DNA from 2 places in the Rossellomorea sp. LjRoot5 genome. Region 1 is predicted to be linked to the other one. Evidence: a T-box and tRNA genes for the amino acid it is inferred to sense, from the RefSeq annotation. Region 1 holds a T-box; the other holds one or more tRNA genes.
The links. The T-box of region 1 lies ahead of proS (proline--tRNA ligase). A T-box ahead of a tRNA ligase gene usually reads a tRNA of that ligase, here a tRNA-Pro.
Positions count from the first base shown of each region.

Region 2: it encodes a tRNA-Pro, which carries the amino acid that the T-box ahead of proS (proline--tRNA ligase) is inferred to sense. The anticodon was not compared.

Region 1 covers NZ_CAXUQN020000001.1:3,873,874-3,883,128, reverse strand. Annotated here, with positions in the region: gene ACSQ2E_RS19920 (MFS transporter) at 1-1,206, shown strand, start outside; gene ACSQ2E_RS19915 (hypothetical protein) at 1,234-2,259, shown strand; T-box leader at 2,306-2,511, shown strand; gene proS (proline--tRNA ligase) at 2,591-4,021, shown strand; gene ACSQ2E_RS19905 (hypothetical protein) at 4,129-4,302, shown strand; gene ACSQ2E_RS19900 (GNAT family N-acetyltransferase) at 4,415-4,972, shown strand; gene ACSQ2E_RS19895 (hypothetical protein) at 5,013-6,698, opposite strand; gene ACSQ2E_RS19890 (LacI family DNA-binding transcriptional regulator) at 6,838-7,863, shown strand; gene ACSQ2E_RS19885 (carbohydrate binding domain-containing protein) at 8,283-9,255, shown strand, end outside.
Region 2 covers NZ_CAXUQN020000001.1:948,642-957,896, forward strand. Annotated here, with positions in the region: gene ACSQ2E_RS04745 (DMT family transporter) at 1-460, shown strand, start outside; gene ACSQ2E_RS04750 (N-acetyltransferase family protein) at 450-950, shown strand; rRNA gene ACSQ2E_RS04755 (16S ribosomal RNA) at 1,501-3,052, shown strand; rRNA gene ACSQ2E_RS04760 (23S ribosomal RNA) at 3,307-6,243, shown strand; rRNA gene rrf (5S ribosomal RNA) at 6,541-6,657, shown strand; tRNA gene ACSQ2E_RS04770 (tRNA-Val) at 6,668-6,743, shown strand; tRNA gene ACSQ2E_RS04775 (tRNA-Thr) at 6,769-6,844, shown strand; tRNA gene ACSQ2E_RS04780 (tRNA-Lys) at 6,864-6,939, shown strand; tRNA gene ACSQ2E_RS04785 (tRNA-Leu) at 7,005-7,089, shown strand; tRNA gene ACSQ2E_RS04790 (tRNA-Gly) at 7,098-7,172, shown strand; tRNA gene ACSQ2E_RS04795 (tRNA-Leu) at 7,180-7,268, shown strand; tRNA gene ACSQ2E_RS04800 (tRNA-Arg) at 7,326-7,402, shown strand; tRNA gene ACSQ2E_RS04805 (tRNA-Pro) at 7,408-7,484, shown strand; tRNA gene ACSQ2E_RS04810 (tRNA-Ala) at 7,492-7,567, shown strand; tRNA gene ACSQ2E_RS04815 (tRNA-Met) at 7,674-7,750, shown strand; tRNA gene ACSQ2E_RS04820 (tRNA-Ile) at 7,755-7,831, shown strand; tRNA gene ACSQ2E_RS04825 (tRNA-Ser) at 7,850-7,942, shown strand; tRNA gene ACSQ2E_RS04830 (tRNA-Met) at 8,110-8,183, shown strand; tRNA gene ACSQ2E_RS04835 (tRNA-Asp) at 8,304-8,380, shown strand; tRNA gene ACSQ2E_RS04840 (tRNA-Phe) at 8,694-8,769, shown strand; tRNA gene ACSQ2E_RS04845 (tRNA-His) at 8,793-8,868, shown strand; tRNA gene ACSQ2E_RS04850 (tRNA-Gly) at 8,877-8,950, shown strand; tRNA gene ACSQ2E_RS04855 (tRNA-Ile) at 8,961-9,037, shown strand; tRNA gene ACSQ2E_RS04860 (tRNA-Asn) at 9,047-9,121, shown strand; tRNA gene ACSQ2E_RS04865 (tRNA-Ser) at 9,127-9,217, shown strand; tRNA gene ACSQ2E_RS04870 (tRNA-Glu) at 9,222-9,255, shown strand, end outside.

The sequences.
Region 1 (9,255 bases):
CCTATGTTGCTTTTATCGGGTATCGGGATTTCGAGTATCGGGGGTTGGATTTATCTGATCGCCCTGAATTTGATTGTATTGGATGAGTGGGGATCGCCTGTGGCGGTGGTGATGTTATATGTATTGAAGCCATTTGCGGCGCTTATCACAAATGGTTGGGCCGGGAGTTTGATTGACCGGGTCAATAAGCGGAATCTGATGGCGGCATTGGACTTTTTCAGGGCGGTATTGATAGGGGCGTTGCCTTTCCTTGCGACGGATTGGTGGATGTATGTTGTCGTGCTTTTCATCAATATGGGGAGTGCCGTCTTTTATCCGGCGTCGATGGCGTACATCACGACCTTGATTCCGAAGGGGAACAGGCAGCGGTTCAATGCTCTTCGGGGACTGGTCGGATCGGGGGCATTTCTGATCGGGCCCGGGGTGGCAGGGATATTATTCCTGATGGGAACACCGGATTTTGCCCTATATATGAATGCTCTTGCCCTTTTGTTATCAGGAGTGATCACCCTGTTTTTACCGAAACTTGAGGGGGATTCATTGAAAGAAACAAGTACCTTTGAGTGGGAAATCATTAAGGATGATTGGCGGGTGGTGTGGGGTTTCAGCAAGAGAGCGGCTTACGTGATGATCCTATACGTATTGTTCACATGCATGCTTGTGATGACCGCCGCCATCGATTCCCTTGAAGCCGCTTTTTCTAAGGATGTGCTGCATCTCTCCAATAGCACCTACGGATATCTGGTGAGCATTGCAGGGGGAGGATTTGTACTGGGATCTCTCCTGAATGCGGCGTTTTCTCATAAGCTTCATCATATGCACCTCATGGGTGTCGGCTCTGTCATCGTCTCTATTGGATATATCGTGTATGCATTTTCACACGGGTTCTTGACGATTGCGATTGGATTCGCTCTTTTATCCTTTGCCCTGGCCTTTGCGACAACAGGGTTCGAGACTTTTTATCAAGAACATATCCCCGTTGAGATCATGGGGCGGGTAGGGAGCCTGTATGGATTGCTTGAAGGGGTCCTCGTCATCTTACTGACGGTCCTGATCGGAGTGGGGGCAGAAGGGGTGTCGGTTCGGGGTGCCGTCGTTGCAGGTTCGATTGTCATGCTCGTGGTCACCCTGATTTTATGGGGAGCACTGAGGAAGAATTCTTGGAAAAAACAGTTAAATTATAATTCAGAATGTTATAATAAATAAAAACGCACTCATGAAGGGGGTTCGCGGATGAAGATGACGGTGGATCAATATTGGGATAAATGGGAAGAATTGATGAGTCGGGAAGAAGCGAGCTTTGAGAAGTGGGATGGGTTGGAGGATCTGTTGTTCATCGCCCAAAAAGAAGGGGATCTCTATAAGGAATTCTGCTGTCGGTTCGGAATCATGAGGACCGTCAACTATCTTGGAGAGTATGAGGAATTATTCGATCATTTCGAATGGTGCAACGGATTCTTTTTAGATAATGAAGAGAACTTGGAGGATTGGGTGGAAAGCTTCCTATGGATCTATAAATGGACGGCGGAGCATCTGGTGAAGATGCCGGGCATTGAAATGGAGCTCCTGGAGACTTTTTTCAATGATTTTCAGGAAGCCTATGACCGCTACGGATACAGTCTGCGCCCTTATTATCAGCATCAGCATAAACGGGCTTTGAAGACTGGCGAAGTGGAGGACGCCCACGCCTATTATCATAAATGGCTCGCCGCAGAACGGGATTCCCTGTCGGATTGTGAAGCGTGTGAATATCAGACACAGCTTGAGTACTTCTATTTTACAGGGGAAAAGGAAAAAGCGGCTCCCATCGAAAAGCTGTTATTATCCAAAGAAGTGTGCTGCGGAGAAATTCCGCATCTTACGTACAGCAAGCTGCTCCTTCCTTATTATGAGGACGGCCGCGTGGAGGAAGCCGTACGTTACCAATCCGAGGGATACTTTTTCATTTACGATAAACCCCACTTTCTCATTGAGGCCTCCGAGCATATCCGATTTCTTGCTTTAACGGAACCTCTCAGGGGCATCAAGGTACTGGAGCGTCACATCGAGTATGCCGACAGCGGGAAAGACCCGTATGGGATGTTCTATTTTTATATGAGTGCAATCGTCCTCCACAGGAAGCTCCTGGAAGCGGGGCATCGCCCGGGGTTTGCCATGGACGTGATGAGTGAAGTGGCGGAGGAAATAGCGGAAGATTTTGATGCGAGGAACGGTAATGATTTCTTTGCACGGGAAATGGACCGAATTTATTCCCTCTAGCAGATATTGACACCCCCATAGAATCTCTATATAATCATCTAAAATAACTGAAACATTGAAGAGGATCAGTAAAGGGATCTTGTCTTTTAAGAGAGGGAGCCAATTTGGTGAGAAGCTCCCATAGATGAACCTTTGAACCTGCCTCTAAGTTCTGTATCGAATGAAGATATCAGCGGTCCGAAACCGTTATCATGGAATGAGTGTAAAGCTTTGCTTTGAATCAGGGTGGTACCGCCAGAAATGGTCCCTGATGAGAAGCAGGGCTTTTTTTGTTTCTGTCGGGGGATTCGCAGTTAAAACCAATCCAACTAAAAAAACGAGGTGCTCTCAAATGGCTAAAGAGTTTGTAAAAGATGTAACGGGCATGGATGAAGATTTTGCCCAGTGGTATACCGATGTCGTGACGAAGGCGGAGCTGATCGACTACTCGAGCGTCCGGGGCTCGATGATCATCAGACCTTATGGATATGCAATTTGGGAAAATATCAAGGATGCCCTTGACGGGAAAATCAAGGAAACCGGGCATGAAAATGTGTATATGCCCCTTTTCATACCGGAAAGCCTGCTGGAAAAAGAGAAGAATCATATCGAAGGATTCGCACCGGAAGTCGCATGGGTGACCCATGGGGGTGATGAGGAGTTAGCGGAAAGACTCTGTGTCCGTCCGACGTCCGAGGTGCTATTCGGTGAGCATTATAAAAATATCATCCATTCCTACCGGGATCTGCCTAAGCTCTACAACCAGTGGGCGAATGTGGTCCGCTGGGAAAAGACGACCCGTCCATTCCTCAGAACGCTTGAGTTCCTGTGGCAGGAGGGACATACATGTCACGAGACCGATCAGGATGCCCATGAGGAAACGGTTCAGATGCTCGAAGTGTACGCAGAGCTTTGTGAAGAGATGCTGGCGATTCCTGTCATAAAGGGACAGAAAACGGAGAAAGAGAAGTTTGCCGGTGCGAAGTATACGTACACGATCGAGAGTTTGATGCATGACGGAAAAGCCTTGCAATCGGGGACTTCCCACCATCTCGGGGATGGATTTGCAAAATCATTCGGCATCCAGTTCACGGACCGTGACGGCAAGCTTCAATATGTACAGCAAACATCATGGGGACTCACGACCCGCATCATCGGGGCCATGATCATGGTGCACGGGGACGACCGGGGTCTTGTCGTACCGCCACGGATTGCTCCGACACAGCTGATGATTGTGCCGATTGCCCAGCATAAAGAAGGCGTCCTTGATTTTGCCTATAATTTGAAGACACAGCTTTCAGGTGTTGCCCGCGTCGGGATTGACGCCAGTGACAAAAAGCCTGGCTGGAAGTTCAATGAGTACGAAATGAAGGGAATCCCACTCCGTTTGGAAGTCGGTCCACGGGACATCGAGAACGGGCAGGTTATTTTGGCGAGACGTGATACCGGTGAAAAAAACACGGTCACGTTGGAAGAGCTGGAAGGGAAAGTAGCAGCACTGCTTGAAGACATCCAACGCAATCTATTGGAAAAAGCGAGAGAACACCGTGAAGAAAAAACAACGATCGCCAAAACGTTTGATGAGTTCAAAACGACGGTGAATGAAAAGGGGGGTTTCATCAAAGCGATGTGGTGCGGAGATCGAGACTGTGAAGATAAGATAAAGGAAGAAACGAGTGCCACATCACGATGCATGCCGTTTGAACAGGAGCAGGTGTCCGATACATGCGTTTGCTGTGAAAAGGATGCGAAACACTTGGTGTATTGGGCGAAGGCGTATTGAGTTCCACATAAGCAGGGGACTTTCGGACCTTTCTGGCTTTTTCTGACTAAAGTCTTCTTTTTTCTATGTTTACTTAATAAATATAGGTAAAGGAGGCGTCGATTAATATGGATGTGGGACTCATCGTTATTTTCTTTATGGTATTCGTGGTAATCAGCCTATGGATCGTGCATTCCAAGCTCAACCGGATCACCGAGCATGTACAGCAGCTTGATGAGGAGTATTTATCCGATGAGGAAATCGAGAAGGAATTAGAGGAAGAGTGGAATAATGAGAAATAACGATGAAGGCGTTTCTCCGTAGAGAGGCGCCTTCCTTTTTTATGAAAAAGAACTACCAATCTACTTAGGTGGTTGGTACTATTAACTTATTACATAAGAGGGAGGCGCAGAGATGAAGCATAAGGACTTAACCATCGAAACACCACGGTTGGTCATCAGACCTTTTGTGAACAGTGATTATGAAAACTGGTTGAGCGAACATCTGAACAGGCTCCCGTCACAGCATAAGTATGATGTCGGCTATCAGGATATGAGTGAGTGCACGGAGTTCTGGTTCAGGGAAATGCTTGAGAAACATGACGAAATGATCGAGGGAGATCAGGTATATATCCTCGGGATCTTTCTGAAAGAGAATGAAGCGAACATCGGAACGATCGATTTCTCGACGCTCATGCGGTACAACTTTAACTGGGGCAGGGCGGGCTACACGATACATAATCGCTATTGGAACCGAGGATTTGGGAAGGAAGCGATGAAGGCAGCCCTTCAGCTGGCATTCGTGAAATTGAATTTCCACCGGATCGAAGCCCATATCAATCTGGACAATACGCCTTCGATCCGTCTTGCGGAAGCCGTGGGCATGGAGTATGAGTGCACACGTAAAGGGTTCATTTATGAGTTTGAGGAGTGGACGGATAACCTCGTGTATTATGTGAATGCGGGAGAATAGAGAAAAGGCCGGAATCAGTTGATGATTCCGGCCTTTTTCTTTATTGTTGTAATCCTTCGATCGTCATGTCTTTTACAGGGAGGAAGGCTTCTCCGGTATCCATATATGTGACGTTTACCTTGTCATTTTCCTTCAGATAGATCGCGAGCAAGCTGTTTTCAGAAGAAACGATGTAGTTCTTCCCGTTGTTCAGAAGGAAGGATACCACGGTGTAATCACCGGATTTTTCTTTGTACACCCGGACAACCGTACCGTTTGCTTGCTTCTCCTCGGCTTTCGAGCTGCCGTCGACGCTTCCGCCTCCGCGTTGCAGAGCCGTTTTATAAGCTTTCAATGCCTGGTTCGGCGTGTTCGCATAAGCTGAGATTTCCGGGTTGGCGGCTGATACGATGAAGTAGTTCTGTAAGAAACCATTCGCATCAAGCACCGGTGTCAGCCAGCTTGCTTCACCGTAGAAGTTATAGAGCACAGGCATTTCGCCGTCCCATTTCTTTTCGATGAATTTCTTTTGGATGATTTGCAGGGCTCCTTGTGAATCCATGTACGATTCTTCAAGGTTTCCTGTGTAGAACGTTGCTTCTCCCGTTCTTGAGTTCGTCAGGGAGTATCCGAGCATGGAATCGACGCCTTCTTTAGGTGACGTGAAATCGGTGAAGTAGTACATGTCACCATTTTCGTCGAAAATAGGGCTCACATTCGCCTCGGTTCCTTCATCTGATGGAAGTTTCACATCCGATTTACCGAAGCGGCTGTTCCAGAAACCTTTCACATAGTTACCGAAATAACTGTTCTGAAGGCTGACCGTTTCAGGAGAAACCGCGCCGTCGATGAATGCCGGTACGTCTTTGATGGCATAGGACTTCGTCTTCCCTGTTTGCGGGTCGACCAGGACGATTCCTTCCACATCGAAACCGTTACGGGCAGAGATGAAGTTTCCGTACGTCTGGATATAGAAAGGTTTTCCATCATCATCGATTTCAAGCTGCACATCCCCGTTGAAAATTTCCTTCGGATAATTCAAACGGATATGTCGCTCCACTTTTTTATTAAAGTAAGAAGAAGGTGTGTACACCATTTCTTCTTTGATGAATTTAGGATTGGCGTTTGAATCCGTTGCACTCAGCTTGAAGTACCCGGGAGTTTCGTCCCCTTTGAACCATTTGAAGAAACCGGAGAATTCAACAGGGGCGATGTAGACATACTCACCGTCCACTTTCTGGATCTGCAGGTTGCCGAGTTCATAATAACTTGTATTAGGAACCTGACCGAACGCTTTCTTCATTTTATTACGGGCGAATTGAGGAGGTACGCTTGCAGGCGTCTCCTTTTCATCAAAAGCCTGGATCTCTGTTTTGACATCCATTTTCGCCGATTCGAATTTCTCATCAGCATTGAAGACGAACGCAGTCAGGAAGTAAGCACCGACGAAGATGCTCGCCAGGAACAGAAGCCCTTTTACCATCCGTTCTTTCCCCGTGGCAAAGGCTGCCCCGAATCCTGATGCAATGATCAGGAGGATCCATATGCTCGTGAAGTTCTGATCGAGATTCGAGAGATAATAGAACAGGAATACCACAACGGTCGTGATGAGTAATGTGGCTCCAAATAGTGCCGGGAAGGATGGGTATCCCTCTTTTTTATTTTGTTTTTTCATGACGGCCATCGGTACGAGCAATAAGGCCATGACCAATCCGACAATCAATGAAAATAGTAAGATGTTTCCCATAGTGTTCCCCTTTCAAGGTTGTGATTCTGTTTATAGTGTATATACGGATGAGGGGGCAGGGAGGTTTCATTTGTTTTTTACCGCATAACCCACTCATCATCCGTTATAATAGGAAGAAGCAACCATTCAGGAGGAAAATATGGATATATTTGATATAGCAAGGCTGGCTGGGGTGTCGCGGAAAACGGTTCAGCGCGTGTTGAATGATTCGCCCCAGGTACGGACCGAGACCCGCGAGCGGATATTGAAGATCATGGAGGAGCATCAGTATCAGCCGAATGTTTCAGCACGGAGACTGGTGAAGAAAAAAACCCATACGGTCGGGCTATTCATCATTCAGGATCCAGGGAAGGATCGGATCTATTCCGATGATCTTTTTTACAGCGTGATAATCGGGGCGGTGATCAATGCCTGCTCTCTTCGGGGATATAAGGTGCTCGTGACGATGACGGAGGTGGATGATCCGTCTCCCGTGTTGAAGCTTTACCGGGAAAAAAGCATCGATGCGGGCATTATCATAAGCTGGAGCAACGTCCAGTCGATAGTTGATGAAATCCTTTCCGTCAACTTTTTGGTCGGTGTCTTCGATCAGAACAATCTGACCCATCGTACTCCTTCCATTCCCATGCCTGTATTGGAAAATGAAGCGAGTGCCATGGAGGCGACCCGTCACCTTCTTCAGCTTGGGCATGAAGAGATCGGGATCATTACGGGTGATGAAGATAATCCTGCAGCGGTGGAGCGTTTCAATGGCTACCAAAAGGCATTGAAAGCAGCAGGAATCAGTGTGAAGCCCGAGTACATCTATACGGGCAGGTTCGTAGAAGAATCGGGAAGGGAGGCCGTCCATCATTGGATCCGGGAGGGGAACCTTCCTTCCGCTATCGTCTGTTCCAATGATCATATCGCTTTCGGGGCCCTCAAGGCACTGAAGGAAGCGGGACGGGATGTCCCCGGGGACGTTTCTCTCATCGGTTTTGATAATATTTTGCTGACAGAATACACATCACCTGCACTCTCCACCATGAACGTTCCAAGAGTGGAGATGGCGGTTGCGTTAGTAGAGCAGCTGATACAAAGGGTTGAAGGGGAGCCATATGAAACGATGAGTCCTTTTCAAGCTTCTTTGGTCATCAGGAAATCCTGTTCAGAGAAAAAAGCCTGATTCTAGCACCTGGGTTCAAGAGGGGCCGTACTTATCGGTTGGGAAATCAGGGTAAGCACTAAAGCTGATCAATAGACGGAGAAATTCCGGTTAATTAGTAATAAAAGGTAAATAAAGGCTGGAATAGACGGAAAAATTCCGCTTATGGACTCAAACAATGCAAATAAGGGAAGGTTTTCCACCACATAAGCGGAAAACCTTCCCTTATTTATCCCCAAAATAAGTTCCACTCAGAATGTAACCGGAAAAATTCCGCTTATTCTCCTTAAGCTGGTTCTTCTTCATTCCTTTAAGGACGGGCTTTTTCTAGTAAAAGGGAAATCATTATGGTAGAAAAATGTTGTCAAACGAACCAAGTGGTTTTATAGTTATATACAAATGTCCCACGTGAGACATAAATGAAAACAGGAGGAGTTCACATGTTAAAAAAAGCAGTCACTTCGTTTACCGCTGCATGTCTCATCATGACTCTGCCACCCGCGAATATAGGAAAAGCCTCACCACAAAAAGACAAACCTTTCCACCTCAAAGATTCAACCTTAAAAGATAGAACGATAGAAGGCGACCTCGTGATCACACCGGCTGCCGGAAAGGACATTACCCTTGACAACGTGACGGTAGAAGGAAAGACGCTGATCAAGGGAGAAGCACCCGATACCCTACAATTGACAGATTCCGAGTTGAAGAGTCTTTCAGTCGAAGGACCCGGTCATTTGTCGAAGATCACGGTTTCCGGGGATTCGGTCGTTGAACAGACTATCCTGGGAGGTAATGTGTTATTGGAAGAAAACGAGATTACTTCCTTAGGATTTCAAGATGTTATGGTCTCAGCATCAAATGTAAAAACGAAAAAAGCCGAATTGAAAGGTGAATTCGATACGATTTCGACGACAGGGAAAAAGGGAGAAGCACAAGTAGAGCTTGACGGAATTGCCAATCGGGTAGAATTGAACGCGCTTTCAAATATCTCTCTTACGTCTGACGGTGTGGTGAAGGAGCTTCTCGTATCGAAATCAGGGAAAGGATCGGCCATCGCTGGACAAGGTTCCATCGAAAAAGCCACTTTGGATAGTATCATCACATGGAATGGAAAAGAAACGAGTGACGCCTCTTCTATTGTCACGCCATGGTCCCTCGTGTGGAATGATGAATTCAATGAGGATGAGATCGATCGTGACAAGTGGACGTTCGATATCGGCAACGGATATACCGATGCGAATGGTACCTTCATTTCAGGATGGGGGAATAATGAAAAGCAATACTACACGGACCGTCCTGAAAATGCAAGGACTGAAGACGGGAAGCTTCTGATTACGGCTAAAAAAGAAAACTATCAAGGATACGGCTATACGTCTTCCCGTTTGAAGACGAAGGGCCTGTTTTCCAAAACAT
Region 2 (9,255 bases), 2.9 Mb from region 1:
TATTTTGGCTTTAATTGCATGCGCCCTTATAACGGGATACCTCTTATTCGGGCAGACAATCAGAAAACGGCTATCTCTTATGACATATACATACCTCGTTTATGTCATAAGCTCTATCGTCTTATTACTCTATGTCCTTTTCCGATCTGAAAGTCTGGGACCCTACCCGAAAGAAGATTGGATCTATTTCCTTCTTCTTGCCATCATCCCGACGCTACTTGGGCATACATTGTTTAATTGGTCGTTAAAATGGTTAAGTACCTCGACGATCTCCGTGGCCATCCTCTTTGAACCAATAGGCGCATCTCTCCTCGCCTATTGGCTATTAGGGGAAAAAGTACTGATGACTCAGGTGATGGGCGGCATGGTCATTATGACCGGTGTCACGCTTTTCTTAATAGAAGAAAGGAAACTGAAAAAACTTACCCAAGCGAGTGAGGTGAAAACGGATGCACTATAGAAAGGCAGAACTGCAAGACGCAGGGAGCCTCGCTTACGTCCATGTGCATAGCTGGAGGACCACCTACCGGGGGATCGTTTCAGAAGATTACCTCGAGTCTTTATCCATAGTGGAAAGAGAAAAGAGGTGGGTCAGTATCCTTTCAGATGCCCATTACACGTATGTATGCGAAAAGGAAGACGGAGAAATCATCGGCTTTGTTTCAATTGGAAAAGAGCGTTCTGGTAAATATGAAGGAGAGTTGTATGCCATCTATCTTCTGGAAGATTATCAAGGGAAGGGCATTGGGAAAGCATTATTTGATATTGCCAGGGGAGGGCTCAAGAACATGGGCTTCAACTCCATGTGGATCTGGGTGTTGAAAGAGAACCCGTCGAAACACTTTTATTACAAATATAATCCTGTCCTTTTGAAGGAAGAGATATTGACAATAGGGAATGAAGAGCACCGGGAAGAGGGGTTGCTGATGGACCTCAATCAAAAAGACTAAGGAGCGATGGCCCCTTAGTCTTTTTGAATACGTCGGACTCAAGAAAATACGTATGTAAAGCCGGAAAAAACAAAAGCCATGACTACGGAAAAAATAAAGGTCAATCCCCTTACAGGAGCAGTACTTTCACATATCTTAAGGGCCTGTACATAAGAATACGCAAATAAATACACGGCCATGATGAAAGATAGAAATAGTGCAACGGTTGTAAGCATGTCAGAAAAATCCCCTTTCAGAATGCGTAGTACTCATGTATATGGAGAATATCCTTGTAACAGAACAGACCCGAGATTAATAATGTTTTAAGTTTTCCTTAAAAATATATTGCAATAGCATTAACAGCGTGTTATATTAATAAACGTCGCTGATACAGCAAACAACATTCAAGAAAAACAAATGAAAAAGTTGTTGACGCGAAAGTGTAAAACGTGATATATTAATAAAGTCGCTTCTTAGACAAGCGATAAACATTGAACCTTGAAAACTGAACAAAACAAGACAATACGTCAACGTTAATTCTAGATTTATTTTTAAAGAGCTATTCAAACTTTTATCGGAGAGTTTGATCCTGGCTCAGGACGAACGCTGGCGGCGTGCCTAATACATGCAAGTCGAGCGGATTGATGGGAGCTTGCTCCCTGATATCAGCGGCGGACGGGTGAGTAACACGTGGGTAACCTGCCTGTAAGACTGGGATAACTCCGGGAAACCGGGGCTAATACCGGATAACTCATTTCCTCGCATGAGGAAATGTTGAAAGGTGGCTTTTAGCTATCACTTACAGATGGACCCGCGGCGCATTAGCTAGTTGGTGAGGTAACGGCTCACCAAGGCAACGATGCGTAGCCGACCTGAGAGGGTGATCGGCCACACTGGGACTGAGACACGGCCCAGACTCCTACGGGAGGCAGCAGTAGGGAATCTTCCGCAATGGACGAAAGTCTGACGGAGCAACGCCGCGTGAGTGATGAAGGTTTTCGGATCGTAAAGCTCTGTTGTTAGGGAAGAACAAGTGCCGTTCGAATAGGGCGGCACCTTGACGGTACCTAACCAGAAAGCCACGGCTAACTACGTGCCAGCAGCCGCGGTAATACGTAGGTGGCAAGCGTTGTCCGGAATTATTGGGCGTAAAGCGCGCGCAGGTGGTTTCTTAAGTCTGATGTGAAAGCCCACGGCTCAACCGTGGAGGGTCATTGGAAACTGGGGAACTTGAGTGCAGAAGAGGAAAGTGGAATTCCAAGTGTAGCGGTGAAATGCGTAGATATTTGGAGGAACACCAGTGGCGAAGGCGACTTTCTGGTCTGTAACTGACACTGAGGCGCGAAAGCGTGGGGAGCAAACAGGATTAGATACCCTGGTAGTCCACGCCGTAAACGATGAGTGCTAAGTGTTAGGGGGTTTCCGCCCCTTAGTGCTGCAGCTAACGCATTAAGCACTCCGCCTGGGGAGTACGGTCGCAAGACTGAAACTCAAAGGAATTGACGGGGGCCCGCACAAGCGGTGGAGCATGTGGTTTAATTCGAAGCAACGCGAAGAACCTTACCAGGTCTTGACATCCTCTGACAACCCTAGAGATAGGGCTTTCCCCTTCGGGGGACAGAGTGACAGGTGGTGCATGGTTGTCGTCAGCTCGTGTCGTGAGATGTTGGGTTAAGTCCCGCAACGAGCGCAACCCTTGATCTTAGTTGCCAGCATTCAGTTGGGCACTCTAAGATGACTGCCGGTGACAAACCGGAGGAAGGTGGGGATGACGTCAAATCATCATGCCCCTTATGACCTGGGCTACACACGTGCTACAATGGACGGTACAAAGGGCAGCAAGACCGCGAGGTTTAGCCAATCCCATAAAACCGTTCTCAGTTCGGATTGTAGGCTGCAACTCGCCTACATGAAGCTGGAATCGCTAGTAATCGCGGATCAGCATGCCGCGGTGAATACGTTCCCGGGCCTTGTACACACCGCCCGTCACACCACGAGAGTTTGTAACACCCGAAGTCGGTGAGGTAACCTTTTGGAGCCAGCCGCCTAAGGTGGGACAGATGATTGGGGTGAAGTCGTAACAAGGTAGCCGTATCGGAAGGTGCGGCTGGATCACCTCCTTTCTAAGGAAGATTTACAAAACAAGTTGACAGTCGAAGTTTTGTTCAGTTTTGATGGTTCAACCATCAGGGATTTTTGCGAAAGCAAAATATCCAACCATAATGTCTCTTGTGAGACAAATGATTGTTCTTTGAAAACTAGATAAAGATAAATTGATAGTCAAGAAATTACCGAGTATCGCCATTTTAGGGTTTAAACCTTAATTAGTAAGTGATCAAATTTTGATTTAGCAGCAAAGCTGATAAAGCGAAATTTAGGTTAAGTTATGAAGGGCGCACGGTGGATGCCTTGGCACTAGGAGCCGACGAAGGACGGGACTAACACCGATATGCTTTGGGGAGCTGTAAGTGAGCTTTGATCCAGAGATTTCCGAATGGGGGAACCCATTGTTCGTAATGGAACAATATCCTTACTTGAATACATAGAGTATGGAAGGCAGACCCAGGGAACTGAAACATCTAAGTACCTGGAGGAAGAGAAAGCAATTGCGATTCCCTGAGTAGCGGCGAGCGAAACGGGATATAGCCCAAACCAAGAGGCTTGCCTCTTGGGGTTGTAGGACACTCTATACGGAGTTACAAAGGAATGAAGTAGACGAAGAAGTCTGGAAAGGCTCGTCAAAGAAGGTAACAACCCTGTAGTTGAAACTTCATTCCCTCTTGAGTGGATCCTGAGTACGGCGGGACACGTGAAATCCCGTCGGAAGCTGGGAGGACCATCTCCCAAGGCTAAATACTCCCTAGTGACCGATAGTGAACCAGTACCGTGAGGGAAAGGTGAAAAGCACCCCGGAAGGGGAGTGAAATAGAACCTGAAACCGTGTGCCTACAAGTAGTCAGAGCCCGTTAACGGGTGATGGCGTGCCTTTTGTAGAATGAACCGGCGAGTTACGATCCCATGCAAGGTTAAGTTGATAAGACGGAGCCGCAGCGAAAGCGAGTCTGAATAGGGCGAATTTAGTATGTGGTCGTAGACCCGAAACCAGGTGATCTACCCATGTCCAGGATGAAGTTCAGGTAACACTGAATGGAGGTCCGAACCCACGCACGTTGAAAAGTGCGGGGATGAGGTGTGGGTAGCGGAGAAATTCCAATCGAACTTGGAGATAGCTGGTTCTCTCCGAAATAGCTTTAGGGCTAGCCTCATGTGTAAGAGTCTTGGAGGTAGAGCACTGTTTGGACTAGGGGCCCTCATCGGGTTACCGAATTCAGACAAACTCCGAATGCCAAAGACTTATCCATGGGAGTCAGACTGCGAGTGATAAGATCCGTAGTCGAAAGGGAAACAGCCCAGACCACCAGCTAAGGTCCCAAAGTATACGTTAAGTGGAAAAGGATGTGGAGTTGCTTAGACAACCAGGATGTTGGCTTAGAAGCAGCCACCATTTAAAGAGTGCGTAATAGCTCACTGGTCGAGTGACTCTGCGCCGAAAATGTACCGGGGCTAAACGTATCACCGAAGCTGTGGATTGACACCTCTAGGTGTCAGTGGTAGGAGAGCGTTCTAAGGACTGCGAAGCTAGACCGTAAGGACTGGTGGAGTGCTTAGAAGTGAGAATGCCGGTATGAGTAGCGAAAGATGGGTGAGAATCCCATCCACCGAATGCCTAAGGTTTCCTGAGGAAGGCTCGTCCGCTCAGGGTTAGTCGGGACCTAAGTCGAGGCCGATAGGCGTAGACGATGGACAACAGGTTGATATTCCTGTACCACCTCTTTTCCGTTTGAGCAATGGGGGGACGCAGGAGGATAGGGTAAGCGCACTGCTGGATATGTGCGTCTAAGCAGTTAGGCTGATGATGAGGCAAATCCCATCATCTTAGAAGGCTGAGCTGTGACAGCGAGCGAATTATAGTAGCGAAGTTCCTGATTCCACACTGCCAAGAAAAGCCTCTAGCGAGGAAAAAGGTGCCCGTACCGCAAACCGACACAGGTAGGCGAGGAGAGAATCCTAAGGTGAGCGAGAGAACTCTCGTTAAGGAACTCGGCAAAATGACCCCGTAACTTCGGGAGAAGGGGTGCTCTGGTAGGGTGCAAGCCCGAGAGAGCCGCAGTGAATAGGCCCAGGCGACTGTTTAGCAAAAACACAGGTCTCTGCGAAGCCGTAAGGCGAAGTATAGGGGCTGACGCCTGCCCGGTGCTGGAAGGTTAAGAGGAGTGCTTAGCGTAAGCGAAGGTGCGAATCGAAGCCCCAGTAAACGGCGGCCGTAACTATAACGGTCCTAAGGTAGCGAAATTCCTTGTCGGGTAAGTTCCGACCCGCACGAAAGGCGTAACGATCTGGGCACTGTCTCAACGAGAGACTCGGTGAAATTATAGTACCTGTGAAGATGCAGGTTACCCGCGACAGGACGGAAAGACCCCGTGGAGCTTTACTGTAGCCTGATATTGAATTTTGGTACAGCTTGTACAGGATAGGTAGGAGCCTTGGAAACCGGAGCGCTAGCTTCGGTGGAGGCATCGGTGGGATACTACCCTGGCTGTATTGAAATTCTAACCCGCGCCCCTTATCGGGGTGGGAGACAGTGTCAGGTGGGCAGTTTGACTGGGGCGGTCGCCTCCTAAAGAGTAACGGAGGCGCCCAAAGGTTCCCTCAGAATGGTTGGAAATCATTCGCAGAGTGTAAAGGCACAAGGGAGCTTGACTGCGAGACCTACAAGTCGAGCAGGGACGAAAGTCGGGCTTAGTGATCCGGTGGTTCCGCATGGAAGGGCCATCGCTCAACGGATAAAAGCTACCCCGGGGATAACAGGCTTATCTCCCCCAAGAGTCCACATCGACGGGGAGGTTTGGCACCTCGATGTCGGCTCATCGCATCCTGGGGCTGTAGTCGGTCCCAAGGGTTGGGCTGTTCGCCCATTAAAGCGGTACGCGAGCTGGGTTCAGAACGTCGTGAGACAGTTCGGTCCCTATCCGTCGTGGGCGCAGGAAATTTGAGAGGAGCTGTCCTTAGTACGAGAGGACCGGGATGGACGCACCGCTGGTGTACCAGTTGTCTTGCCAAAGGCATCGCTGGGTAGCTATGTGCGGAAGGGATAAGTGCTGAAAGCATCTAAGCATGAAGCCCCCCTCGAGATGAGATTTCCCATCACGTAAGTGAGTAAGATCCCTAGAAGATGACTAGGTAGATAGGTCAGAGATGGAAGCATGGCGACATGTGGAGTTGACTGATACTAATCGATCGAGGACTTAACCACATTATAAAGCGGAGGCGGCTTGAACAGAGACGACAAGCATTTCTGGGCAATCAGAAGAGGGTGCTTTTTACCCTCAGCTGATTGAACTGAAATGACCTCGAGTCTCTAGCCGCCGGAGCTGGATTACTGTCTACTTGTAATAGTAGATACAACAATGGGTCGATATTCGGCTTTCTTGACATCAATTCTTTATCTAGTTTTCAGGGAATAATTTTTATACGAAAATATAAAAAAACCTTGAAATATTATGTCTACACGATATAATAATACTTGTCCTTAAAAAGAGACAAGACATAGTCTGGTGACAATGGCGAAGAGGTCACACCCGTTCCCATGCCGAACACGGAAGTTAAGCTCTTCAGCGCCGATGGTAGTTGGGGGATCTCCCCCTGTGAGAGTAGGACGTCGCCAGGCTATATAACAAGGAGGATTAGCTCAGCTGGGAGAGCATCTGCCTTACAAGCAGAGGGTCGGCGGTTCGATCCCGTCATCCTCCACCATTTTAACCACTTAGAAACTTACCGTGCCGGTGTAGCTCAACTGGTAGAGCAACTGACTTGTAATCAGTAGGTTGGGGGTTCAAGTCCTCTTGCCGGCACCATTTGGTTTTTTTATGAGATGAGCCATTAGCTCAGTTGGTAGAGCATCTGACTTTTAATCAGAGGGTCGAAGGTTCGAATCCTTCATGGCTCACCAAAGATTTTTGCCCTGGCAAAATATCTTACCATTGTTTTTCTCCAATGTGAAAAACAAAAATATATGCGGGTGTGGCGGAATTGGCAGACGCACCAGACTTAGGATCTGGCGCCGCAAGGCGTGGGGGTTCAAGTCCCTTCACCCGCACCATTTCTTTTGCGGAAGTAGTTCAGTGGTAGAACACCACCTTGCCAAGGTGGGGGTCGCGGGTTCGAATCCCGTCTTCCGCTCCAGAGACTTGCCGGGGTGGCGGAACTGGCAGACGCACAGGACTTAAAATCCTGCGGTAGGTGACTACCGTACCGGTTCGATTCCGGTCCTCGGCACCAGAATTTTTTGCGACAGCAAAATATCTATCCTTACGTTACTATTAAAGAATTCATTTAGCGCCCGTAGCTCAATTGGATAGAGCGTTTGACTACGGATCAAAAGGTTAGGGGTTCGACTCCTCTCGGGCGCGCCATATATCGGGAAGTAGCTCAGCTTGGTAGAGCACTTGGTTTGGGACCAAGGGGTCGCAGGTTCGAATCCTGTCTTCCCGACCACTTCTTTGGGGCCTTAGCTCAGCTGGGAGAGCGCCTGCTTTGCACGCAGGAGGTCAGCGGTTCGATCCCGCTAGGCTCCACCAAGATTTTTTGCTCCAGCAAAATAATCTTCATTGATTTTTGCGAAGCAAAATAAATTCCCTTTATGTTTTACGAAAGTGAAACTTAATACTATGTTATATGTTTCTTGGCGGTGTAGCTCAGCTGGCTAGAGCGTACGGTTCATACCCGTGAGGTCGGGGGTTCGATCCCCTCCGCCGCTACCAATAGGGACCTTTAGCTCAGTTGGTTAGAGCAGACGGCTCATAACCGTCCGGTCGTAGGTTCGAGTCCTACAAGGTCCACCAAGTACCATTTTTCATTACGGAGGAATACCCAAGTCCGGCTGAAGGGATCGGTCTTGAAAACCGACAGGGGTGTAACAGCCCGCGGGGGTTCGAATCCCCCTTCCTCCTCCATATTATCTTTTATATTTTATCGTCGCGGGGTGGAGCACGACCGAATAATCTTCGGAGCCTTCACATCAGCGCAACGACTGAGCAACAGCTTGAATAAGCTTACTGAAGTCGGAGCGGATCTGCGTGATGCTTTATGGGATAGTAGAAACTTAATAATATTTTATCGTCGCGGGGTGGAGCAGTTCGGTAGCTCGTCGGGCTCATAACCCGAAGGTCGCAGGTTCAAATCCTGTCCCCGCAATACCATTTTGATTTATTTATGAATTAGGAAATTGATAATTCGCGATGAGTCACGTATGGATAGTTATTTTCGCTAGCGCGAAGGTAATGAAAGTTATTTTTGCTAGCGCAAAAAAACTTTGGTCCGGTAGTTCAGTTGGTTAGAATGCCTGCCTGTCACGCAGGAGGTCGCGGGTTCGAGTCCCGTCCGGACCGCCATTTATTTTTTGATATAGTTCTGTTTCTTCAAATGGAAAAGGGTTTCGATAAGTGAGAAGGTCGAGGAAGCGATCGAAGGAACACCGGAGCGTATTTAACATACGTGAGGATGTGACTGAGAGAGCTGACGAAGAGATTCGAAGCTTAGGGGAAGCCGAAAACTATTTGGCTCAGTAGCTCAGTTGGTAGAGCACGATGAATAAGCTTCACCCGAGTAAACTTCAGCGTACAGCTCGAGCAGCTCCTTGATTCAGCATCCTGAGAGCTGGACGATGGACTACAACATTCTAATTGTAGGATGCATACTAAATATGGCTCAGTAGCTCAGTTGGTAGAGCAATGGACTGAAAATCCATGTGTCGGCGGTTCGATTCCGTCCTGAGCCACCATTTTTCTATTTAGACACATTATGGCGATTGTGGCGAAGTGGTTAACGCACCTGATTGTGGTTCAGGCATTCGTGGGTTCGATTCCCATCAGTCGCCCCATATTTAGTGCGGGTGTAGTTTAGTGGTAAAACCTCAGCCTTCCAAGCTGATGATGAGGGTTCGATTCCCTTCACCCGCTCCAATTCATTTTTGGGCCTATAGCTCAGCTGGTTAGAGCGCACGCCTGATAAGCGTGAGGTCGGTGGTTCGAGTCCACTTAGGCCCACCATTATATTATTCCGCAGTAGCTCAGTGGTAGAGCTATCGGCTGTTAACCGATCGGTCGCAAGTTCGAATCTTGCCTGCGGAGCCATATTTGGAGAAGTACTCAAGTGGCTGAAGAGGCGCCCCTGCTAAGGGTGTAGGTCGGGCAACTGGCGCGAGGGTTCAAATCCCTCCTTCTCCGCCATTAAGGCCCATTGGTCAAGCGGTTAAGACACCGCCCTT